3 regions of the Micromonospora sp. NBC_00421 genome follow, and region 3 is predicted to be linked to each of the others. Evidence: predicted binding sites of a transcription regulator. Region 3 holds the regulator's gene; each other region holds the start of a gene.
The links. The regulator HrcA, encoded in region 3, represses chaperone genes, less so after heat shock. The targets are predictions, from matches to a motif close to GGTTNGCACNCTCNNNNNGAGNGTGCNAACC.

Region 1 (3,189 bases), 2.3 Mb from region 3:
GGTGCGGGGGTGGGTTGCTGCGCGGGCGGGCGTCGCCAGTAGTCGTCCTCGGGGCTGGCACCGCTGGGCGTCGTCACGCCGTCCGACGCTACCAACCAGGCCCGCGGAACGGGTCGACCCGCCATTCCGCAGGATGGTCGATCGGGCCGGTCCTCCGGGTAGTCTTGCCGGTTGTGATCACCGAGGACCCGGCCGGGCGCGGCGTGCCCGGCGACGACGACCGCGCGGTCGACCTCAGCGACGACTTCGTGGTGTTGCCCGAGCAGACCGCCGACGACACCGACTTCGGCTGGGGTGAGCGCCGTGGTGGCAACGACGACTGGTTGCTCGCCGAGCGTCCTCCGCACTGGGACTGAGCGTCGCCGGCCATCGTGCGGGCCCGCACGATCAATATCGTCCTGACGTGGGGCCGGCGGGATCCACTTCCGGTGGCGCACCCGGGCGGGTGCGATACCGCTGTGTCGACACGTGAGTGGCTCAGCCCCGGACCACGACGCTGAACCGGCTGCCCTCCGGCTGGCCGACGGAGCGCTGCGCCTGATCGGGCCGGACCGCCAGGTAGAGCGCGGACGAGCCGTCGGCGGCACCTCCACCCACCACGTCGAGCACCAGCGCGTCGGCCGCCAGCAGGATGGTCTCACCGGCCGTCCGACCACCCGGCACCACGAGCAGGTCGACCCGCGCGCCGGGGCGGAGGACCGCGAGGGCGGCCGGTTCGGCCAGACGTACCGGCACCCCCACGAAGCCTCTCGGCAGCGGCAGCGCGGCCGGGGTGTCCCCGTCGGCGGACCGGCTCCCGTCCGCCCCACCGGGGACAACGGTCCCGCCGGTACCCGGGGTGGGTGCGATGCGAGCGTGGCCGGGTTGGCTCGCGGCGGCAGCCCCGTCCGTCGCCCCGGTCGGCGGAGCGGGACATCCGCCCGGGTCGGTCGTCGGGGTGGAGGAGCCTGCGGCGGCGAGGGAGACGGTGGGTGGTGCAGCGCTGGTGGGACAGCCGGTCGGGGTGTCCAGGACGAGCACCGCCAATCCGAGCAGGGCGGCCACCAGTGCCGCCCGCAGCAGGGCTCCCCCGCCGGGGCGGCGCGGCCAACGGAACGGCCGCAGCGAGCCCTCACCATCCATGCCACCGGCCGTCATGACCACACCTCCGCCGCTCACCGGGCGCCCTGCCGGCATCCCGCTTCAGCAGGCTAGGCGCGGGACCACCAACCCACGAGCCGTCGTCCGCAGCCTGTGGACAACAAACGAACCTGTGGAAAACCCCCCACCCCCCCACCCCCCGCTCCCGTCCCCCACCCAGACGGAGCTACGAGCCGGGAGTGATCAAGAGATTTAGGTCACCAGAAGGCCGATTCTTGACCGAAACCTCTTGATCAACGCTGAGGGAGGGGAGGAGGGGGAGGGAGGAGGGGGAGGGAGGGAGGGGGAGGGTGTCGAACGTTCCTGCGGCCCGGGGGCGGCAGGGACGTCGGGGGTGTGCGGGGTCAGGCGGGAGTGCTGGCGGTGGGGGATTTGGTCGAGCCGGAACCACCGCTCGTCGAAGTACCCGAACCCGATCCTGGGGCGGATCCCGAGCCTGAGGATCCCGAACCCGTGCCCGAGGAGGAGGACGAGCCCGAGGAAGACGTGCCCGAGGAGGACTTGCCCGAGCCCGAGGAGTCCGTGCCGGAACCGGAGGAGGTGCTCTCCGACTTCGCGGCGCCGCTCTTGCCCTCGGCGCCCGAGGCCCGGGAGTCGGTGCGATAGAAGCCGGAACCCTTGAACACGACACCGACCGAGTTGAAGACCTTGCGCAGCCGCCCCTCGCAGGCGGGGCACTCGGTCAGCGGCTCGTCGGAAAACGACTGCACCGCCTCGAGCTGGTGGCCGCACGCGGTGCAGGCGTACTGGTACGTGGGCACGTTCTCCTCCGGATCTGGCACGGCCGATTGGCACTCGGCGTATTCGAGTGCCAATGGTGCGTCATGCGACCCGGGTTCGTCCAGCGGACGGGGACGATCGTCACCCCCCGGCACCCCACACCCGGCGGAGCGGACGCGGGTGTCGGAGCACCGCCCCGCCGTCGGGAGAGCGGGCAGGAGGACCGCCGGTCGACGGAGGCGGGGGCGCTCAGGGTGTGGCGGAGGGGGTCGTAGTGAGTGGGCGCAGGCCGTCGGACGGGGTGAGGGCCGCCCGCACCGGCCGGTCGTGCGGCTGGGCGGGTAGCGAGGAAAGGAGCTCGCCGTCGTGCAGCAGCGCCACGGTCAGGGTGGTCGCCGGCACCCGGGCCAGGGCCCGGTCGTAGGAGCCGCCGCCCCGACCCAACCGCATCCCGCGTCGATCGACCGCCAGCGCGGGCACCACCACCAGGGTCGCCCCGGTGATCGCCGTCCGGCCCAGGCGGGGACCGTCCGGCTCGCGCATGCCCCGACCGGCGGCGACCAGGGTGCCCGGCCCGGCGTACGACGCCCAGTCCAGGTCGAGATCGTCGCAAAGCACCGGCAGCAGCAGTTCCGCCCCGGCCGGTAGCGCGGTGCGGAGCACCTCGGGCAGGTCGGGGCCGCCCGGTTCCGAGCCGACCGGCACGTACCCGGTCATCCTGGTCGGGCGCAGGCGGCGTACCAACTCGGTCAGCTCGGCCTGGACGCGCATCGCGGCGGTGGCCCGCTGCGGCGCGGTGAGCGCCCGGCGGTGGGCGAGCAACGCGGCGCGCGTCTCGCGTTTCGCCGCATGGACGACTTCCGCTTCGGCAGAAAAATCGGGCACGCAACACTCCTGACGCAACGCTGTCAAATCGGTCGCTCTGTGTCAGCATCGCAGGAACGGGCCTGGGACTTCCGGGGGGACAGCGTTGACGCTACGCGGGCGGTTGACGGCGGCCTTTCTCACGGTGGTGCTCGGCCCGGTGCTGCTCGGCGCTGCCTTCGTCGGCACCACGCTGTCGACGGTGGACCGCAGCCGGTCCACCGAACGGCTGGGCCTGGCCGCGTCCGCCGTCCGTACCTCGATCGACGCGCTCTGCCAGCAGTTGCGGGCCGCCGCCGACGCGGTCGCCCTGCGCTCCGACCCGGCCAGCCGGGCGGGCGCGGCCGGCCAGGTGGTCAGCCGGGGGTTGGCCGCCGCCGTGCTGGTCACCGACGGGACCGGCGGCATCGCGTACGCCACCCCGGGTGGACCCCCGCCACCCTGGCAGGACTGCGCGGGCGTCCC
Region 2 (3,189 bases), 610 kb from region 3:
TTCTCCCGGTCCCAGTCGGAGTCGGAGGCCTCGATCTCCTTGCGGATCTGGGCGACCCGGTCGGCAACCTCGGCGGACTTGCCACCGCCGTCGATGACCGTGGTGTTCTCCTTGTCGACCACGACCCGCCGGGCGGTGCCGAGCGCCTCCAGGCCGACCTGGTCGAGCCGGTAGCCCAGCTCCGGGGCGACCAGCTCGGCGCCGGTCAGGATCGCCATGTCCTGGAGCATCGCCTTGCGGCGGTCGCCGAAGCCGGGGGCCTTGACCGCGCAGACCTTGATGGTCTTGCGGATCGCGTTGACCACCAGGGTCGACAGCGCCTGACCGTCGACGTCCTCGGCGACGATCAGCAGCGGCTTGCTGTTCTGGAGGACCTTCTCCAGCAGCGGCAGCAGCTCCTCGATCGCCGAGATCTTCTGCGTGGTGATCAGGATGTACGGGTCGTCGAGCACCGACTCCTGAGACTCCGAGTCGGTGACGAAGTTCGGCGAGATGAAGCCCTTGTCGAACTGCAGACCCTCGGTCACCTCCAGCTCGGTGGTGAGGGTGGAGCCCTCCTCGACGGTGATGACACCGTCGCGGCCGACCTTCTCCATCGCCTCGGCGATCAGCTCGCCGATGGTGGCGTCCTGCGCGGAGATCGTCGCGACGTGCGCGATCGACTTCTTGTCGGCCACCTCTACGGCCCGGCCGAGCAGCGCCTCGGAGACCTTGGCCGCCGCCGCGTCGACACCCCGCTTGAGGCCGGCCGGGTTGGCACCGGCGGTCACGTTGCGCAGGCCCTCGCGCACCATCGCCTGGGCCAGCACGGTCGCGGTGGTGGTCCCGTCGCCGGCGACGTCGTTGGTCTTCGTCGCCACCTCCTTGACCAGCTGCGCGCCGAGGTTCTCGTAGGGGTTGGTGAGCTCGATCTCCTTGGCGATGGTCACACCATCGTTGGTGATCGTCGGCGCACCGAATTTCTTGTCCAGGACGACGTTGCGCCCGCGCGGGCCGAGGGTGACCTTGACCGTGTCCGCGAGGGCGTTGACACCGTGCTCCAGCAGGTGCCGGGCGTCGTCCGAGAAGCTCAGGATCTTCGCCATGAATGTCCCTTCGAAGCGACGTCGCCCCGGCCCGGCGAGCCGGACCGGGGCGACGACACTGGAATCGGTTGGTTACTTCTCGATGACCGCGAGAACGTCGCGGGCGGAGAGCACCAGGTACTCCTCGCCGGCGTACTTGATCTCGGTGCCGCCGTACTTCGAGTAGAGGACGGTGTCGCCGACCTTGACGTCGAGCGGCACGCGGTTGCCCTTGTCGTCGATCCGGCCCGGGCCGACGGCGAGGACGGTGCCCTCCTGCGGCTTCTCCTTGGCGGTGTCGGGGATCACGATGCCCGACGCCGTGGTGGTCTCAGCCTCGTTCGCCTGGACCACGATGCGGTCCTCGAGCGGCTTGATCGCAACCTTGGTCGCGGTAGTCACGGGCATACCCTCCTGGGGTACTTGGTTTCGTTGCCGGCCGAGAGTCCGACCAGCGTCAATTGCCACATGCCACCGGGCGGGGCCGTCGTCGCGGGTGCCGGTCCGCCTGGCGTTCAGCACCCGGACCGGATGGCCCGGGACGCTGGCACCCTCAGGGTGAGAGTGCTAATCGCAGGTTATTCCTCGGCTAGCACTCCGTCAAGGAGAGTGCCAACGAGACACCTCCCGTGTCGCCCCGGCCCAACCCCGGCCATGATCGACTCAACGGTGGCGACCCTGCGGTGCCGACCCCGCCCGGAGGCCGCGACCTCGGCCCGCCCGAGTCGACCTCCGGGACGGACCGGACAATGGGCGGGTGGATCTGGACCAGTTCGCCGCGCTGCGTACCCCCGAGGGGTCGGCCGTGCTCACCGCGGCGACCGAGGTGGCCGGCGGCGATCCGCTGGCCGCGGCGGCGGCGCTGCGGTCGCGCGGGGTGCCGGCCGGGCTGGCCGCCGCCGCGCTGACCCAGGCCGAGCTGCGCCGCCGGGCGGTCGGCAAGTTCGGCCCGGAGGCGGCCGGGATGTTCCTCACCCGCCCCGGCCTGGAGCAGGCCACCCGGCGGGTGGTCGCCGACCGGCGGGCCGCCCGGCTCGCCGCCGCCGGGGTGCGCGCCCTCGCCGACCTGGGCTGCGGCCTCGGCGCCGACGCGCTCGCCGCCGCCCGCGCCGGCATCCGGGTGTACGGGGTGGAGGCCGACCCGGTCACCGCCGCGCTGGCCGCCGCGAACGCCGAGGCCGCCGGGCTGGCCGCGATGTTCACCGTGGAGTGCGGCGACGCGACGGCGTTCGACGTGACCCGGGTCGACGCGGTCTTCTGCGATCCGGCCCGGCGACGGGCCGGCACCGGACGACGGATCTTCGACCCGAACGCCTACTCACCACCGTGGGACTTCGTCACCGGGCTGGCCGGGCGGGTGCCGCACACGGTGGTGAAGGTGGCCCCCGGCCTCGACCACGCGCTGATCCCGGCCGGGGCCGAGGCGGAGTGGGTGAGCGTCGACGGCGACCTGGTCGAGGCGGCCCTCTGGTGTGGTCGGCTCGCCGAGGTGCCCCGCCGGGCGACCGTGCTGCGGCCGGGACCCGCCGACCGGCAGCGCTCGGCGAACGGCACCGCCTCCGGTCGGCCCGCCGGCGGCGAGCCGGCCGCCGCCCACCAGTTGACCGGCACCGGTGCGGCCGAGGCCAAGGTCGGACCGGTCCGGCGCTACCTGTACGACCCGGACCCGGCGGTGGTCCGCGCGCACCTGGTCGCCGAACTGGCCGACACCCTCGACGCGACGCTGGCCGACCCGACGATCGCCTACCTGTACGCGGACACCCCGCAGCCGACCCCGTTCGGCCGCTGCCTGGAGATCGTCGACGTGCTGCCGTTCTCGCTGAAGCGGCTGCGCGCACTGCTGCGGGAACGTCGGGTCGGCCGGGTGGAGATCCTCAAACGGGGCTCGGCGCTGACGCCGGAGCAACTGCGCCGGGACCTGAGGCTGGTCGGGGAGAACCCGGCCAGCCTGGTGCTGACCCGGGTCGCCGGGGCACCGACGGTGCTGGTCGGTCGACCGGTCGCGGGCGGGGGCCGGCCGGGCTAACGTGGCCGGCATGGCGGGACAGGCCACCGCGGCGACGGCGTTGCTGACCAAGCGGAAGATCACCTACCGCACCCATCCGTACGACGTCTCCCCGGACGC
Region 3 (3,189 bases):
GGAGCGGGAGCGCCGGCCCGACCCCGACCGGAGCGACGCGGCAGCGCCGGCCCGACCCCGACCGGAGCGACGCGGCAGCGCCGGCCCGACCCCGACAGCCCGACCCCGACCGGAACGATCAGGCGCGAGCCCGAACGGGCCGGTCAGGCGTGGCCGTTGAAGGCGTCGCGCATCCGGGAGAAGAAACCGCCCTGCTTGCTCAGCTCGGCGACCTCCTCGCCCCGGGTCTTGGCGAAGTCCCGCAGCATCTTCTCCTGGTCGGCGTCGAGCTTGGTGGGGGTACGCACGTCGAGGTGGACGTAGAGGTCGCCCCGGCCGGTGCCGCGCAGGTGCGGTACGCCCCGGGCGCGTAGCCGCAGCGTGCTGCCCGGCTGGGTGCCGGCCTTGACGTCGACGGTCTCCTCGCTGTCCAGCGTCTTGATGGTCAGCCGGGTGCCCAGCGCGGCGGCGGTCATCGGGACGGTGACCCGGCAGTGCAGGTCGTCGCCCTTGCGGGAGTAGACGTCGTGCGGGCGCTCGTGGATCTCGACGTAGAGGTCACCGGCGGTGCCACCACCCGGGCCGACCTCGCCCTGCTGGGCCAGCCGGATGCGCATGCCGTCCTCGACCCCGGCGGGGATCTTCACGGTCAGCGAGCGGCGGGTCCGCACCCGGCCGTCGCCGGCGCAGGTGGGACAGGGGTGCGGGATGGTGGTGCCGTAGCCCTGGCAGACGGTGCACGGGCGGGCCGAGACCACCTGGCCGAGGAAGGTCCGCTGCACCGACTGCACCTCGCCCCGGCCCCCGCACGCCTCGCAGGTCGCCAGGTGGGTGCCGGCTGCGGTGCCCGCCCCGGAGCAGGTGGTGCAGAGCACGGCGGTGTCGACGGTGATCGGGGCCTCGACGCCGAAGGCGGTCTCGTGCAGGTCCAGCTCCAGCCGCAGGATCGCGTCGGCACCCGGCCGGGTACGCGGGCGCGGTCCGCGTGCGCCACCGGCGGCGCCGCCGAAGAAGGCGTCCATGATGTCCTGGAAACCGACGAACGGGCCCGCCCCACCGGGGCCACCCGGGCCGCCGGCACCCCCGCCGCCCGGGGCGAGCGGGTCGCCGCCCAGGTCGACGATCTGCCGCTTCCGATCGTCCGACAGGACCTCGTACGCGGCGTTGATGTCCTTGAACTTCTCCTGTGCCTCCGGGTCCGGATTGACGTCCGGGTGGAACTGCCGCGCCAGCTTGCGGTAGGCGCGCTTGATCTCGTCGTCGGAGGCTTCCCGGCTCACGCCGAGGATGCCGTAGTAGTCCCTGGCCACTGCGTTCCGTGTCCTCATGTTCGTCTCGCGTTGCGCCGGTCGGCGGCCGGAGCCGGCCGTCGGCCCTGACTGGTCAGTTCTGGGCCAGCAGCTCGCCCACGTAGCGTGCCACGGCCCGCACCGTGGCGATGGTGCCGGGGTAGTCCATCCGGGTCGGGCCGAGCACACCCAACCCGCCGACGATGGTGCTGCCCGGGCCGTACCCGGTGCTGACCACCGAGGCGGCGCGGAGGTTGTCGATCTCGTTCTCGTCGCCGATCAGCACCCGGGTGGTGCTCGGCTCGGCCTCGCCGATCAGCTTGAGCAGGACCACCTCCTCTTCGAGCGCCTCCAGGATGGGACGCAGCGAACCCTGGAAGTCGAGCAGGCCGCCCCGGGTGAGGTTGGCGGTGCCGGCCAGCGCCAGCCGCTCCTCGGTGCGCTCGACGAGGGTCTCCAGCAGCACGGTGGAGAGGGTGGTCATGGCACCGCGCAGGTGCGGCGCGGACTCCTCGACAAGCGCCTGGACCAACGGCGGGGTGTCGGACAACCGGCTGCCGACCAGCTTCTCGTTGACCAACCGGCGCAGGTCGGTGACGTCGTCGGCGGGCACCGGCGCGGGCAGCTCGACCAGCCGCTGCTCCACCCGCCCGGTGTCGGCGATCATGACCAGCATCAGCCGGGTGGTGGAGATCGGCACCAGCTCCAGGTGCCGCACCGACGAGCGGGCCAGCGACGGGTACTGCACCACGGCGACCTGCCGGGTGAGCTGCGCCAGCAGGCGCACGGTGCGGTGCACGACGTCGTCCAGGTCGACCGCGCCGACCAGGAAGCGCTCGATGGCCCGGCGCTCGGCCGGGCTGAGCGGCTTGACCCGGGAGAGCCGGTCGACGAAGAGGCGGTAGCCGCGGTCGGTGGGCACCCGGCCGGCGCTGGTGTGCGGCTGCCGGATGTAGCCCTCCTCCTCCAGCACCGCCATGTCGTTGCGGACGGTGGCCGGGGAGACCCCGAGCTGGTGCCGCTCGACGAGCGTCTTGCTGCCGACGGGTTCCTGCGTGGCGACGTAGTCCTCGACGATCGCCCGCAGCACGGCGAGCTTGCGGTCGTCGAGACCCATCTCCCACCTCCTGATGCACGTCGACCGGGGCAGCCGCTGCGCCCGGCAACCGCTCTGGCACTCGACTGTAGCGAGTGCCAGTCTACGACGGCAGTACCGCCGCCGCGATGATCAACGACGGACCGTCGGTGTGGCCGCCCCCGGCGGGCGGCCGGCGCGGTCGCTGACCGAACGTCGAGGCCAACCTCACCAGTGTCGCTCTGGTGCGCCCTTGCCGGCAGCCCCTACCGTGGCGGCATGACTGAACCACCTCGCCCGCCCGGCGCGGGGGACGGCTACCCGCCGGACCCGAACGCTGGCCAGGGCTCGCCATACGAGCCACCCACCGCACCACTGTCCGGTGCCCCGGGGTCGGGCGGGTATCCCCCGCCCGGCGGGTATCCGCCGCCCACCGGTGACCAGCCGCCGTCGGGCGGCTACGGTCCGTCCGGTGGCTACCCGCCGCCGGGCGGCTACCCCCCGGCCGGTGGCGGATATCCGACCGCCGGCGCGTACGGCGCCCCGGCCGGTGGCTACGCCAACAACGAGGACAAGACCTGGGCACTTGTCGCGCACTTCGGCGGTGCCGCCGGTGCGCTGATCAGCTTCGGTCCGCTCGGCTTCGTCGCCCCGCTGATCGCCTACCTGGTACGCGGTCAGCAGTCGCCGGCCGTCCGGGCCCAGGCGCTGGCCGCGCTGAACTTCCAGATCCTCTGGTCGATCATCGCGTTCGTGCTGCTCTTCGTGAGCTGGTGCCTGCTCTTCCTGCCCAGCATCGCGGTCGTGGTGATCCAGATCCTGTTCGGGATCATCGCCGGCATGAAG

Region 1: the regulator HrcA is predicted to act here: its motif matches at 1,927-1,957, upstream of OHQ87_RS21020 (FmdB family zinc ribbon protein).
Region 2: the regulator HrcA is predicted to act here: its motif matches at 1,607-1,637, upstream of groES (co-chaperone GroES).

What each region holds. Positions count from the first base shown of each region.
Region 1 covers NZ_CP107929.1:5,000,266-5,003,454, reverse strand. Annotated here, with positions in the region: gene OHQ87_RS21035 (hypothetical protein) at 1-77, opposite strand, end outside; gene OHQ87_RS21030 (hypothetical protein) at 174-356, shown strand; gene OHQ87_RS21025 (flagellar biosynthesis protein FlgA) at 478-1,137, opposite strand; gene OHQ87_RS21020 (FmdB family zinc ribbon protein) at 1,485-1,901, opposite strand; gene OHQ87_RS21015 (5-formyltetrahydrofolate cyclo-ligase) at 2,110-2,745, opposite strand; gene OHQ87_RS21010 (sensor domain-containing diguanylate cyclase) at 2,831-3,189, shown strand, end outside.
Region 2 covers NZ_CP107929.1:6,683,491-6,686,679, reverse strand. Annotated here, with positions in the region: gene groL (chaperonin GroEL) at 1-1,085, opposite strand, end outside; gene groES (co-chaperone GroES) at 1,158-1,472, opposite strand; partial or broken gene OHQ87_RS31480 (methyltransferase domain-containing protein) at 1,822-2,584, shown strand; partial or broken gene OHQ87_RS31475 (THUMP-like domain-containing protein) at 2,650-3,090, shown strand; gene ybaK (Cys-tRNA(Pro) deacylase) at 3,101-3,189, shown strand, end outside.
Region 3 covers NZ_CP107929.1:64,211-67,399, reverse strand. Annotated here, with positions in the region: gene dnaJ (molecular chaperone DnaJ) at 144-1,289, opposite strand; gene hrcA (heat-inducible transcriptional repressor HrcA) at 1,363-2,385, opposite strand; gene OHQ87_RS00275 (DUF4870 domain-containing protein) at 2,623-3,189, shown strand, end outside.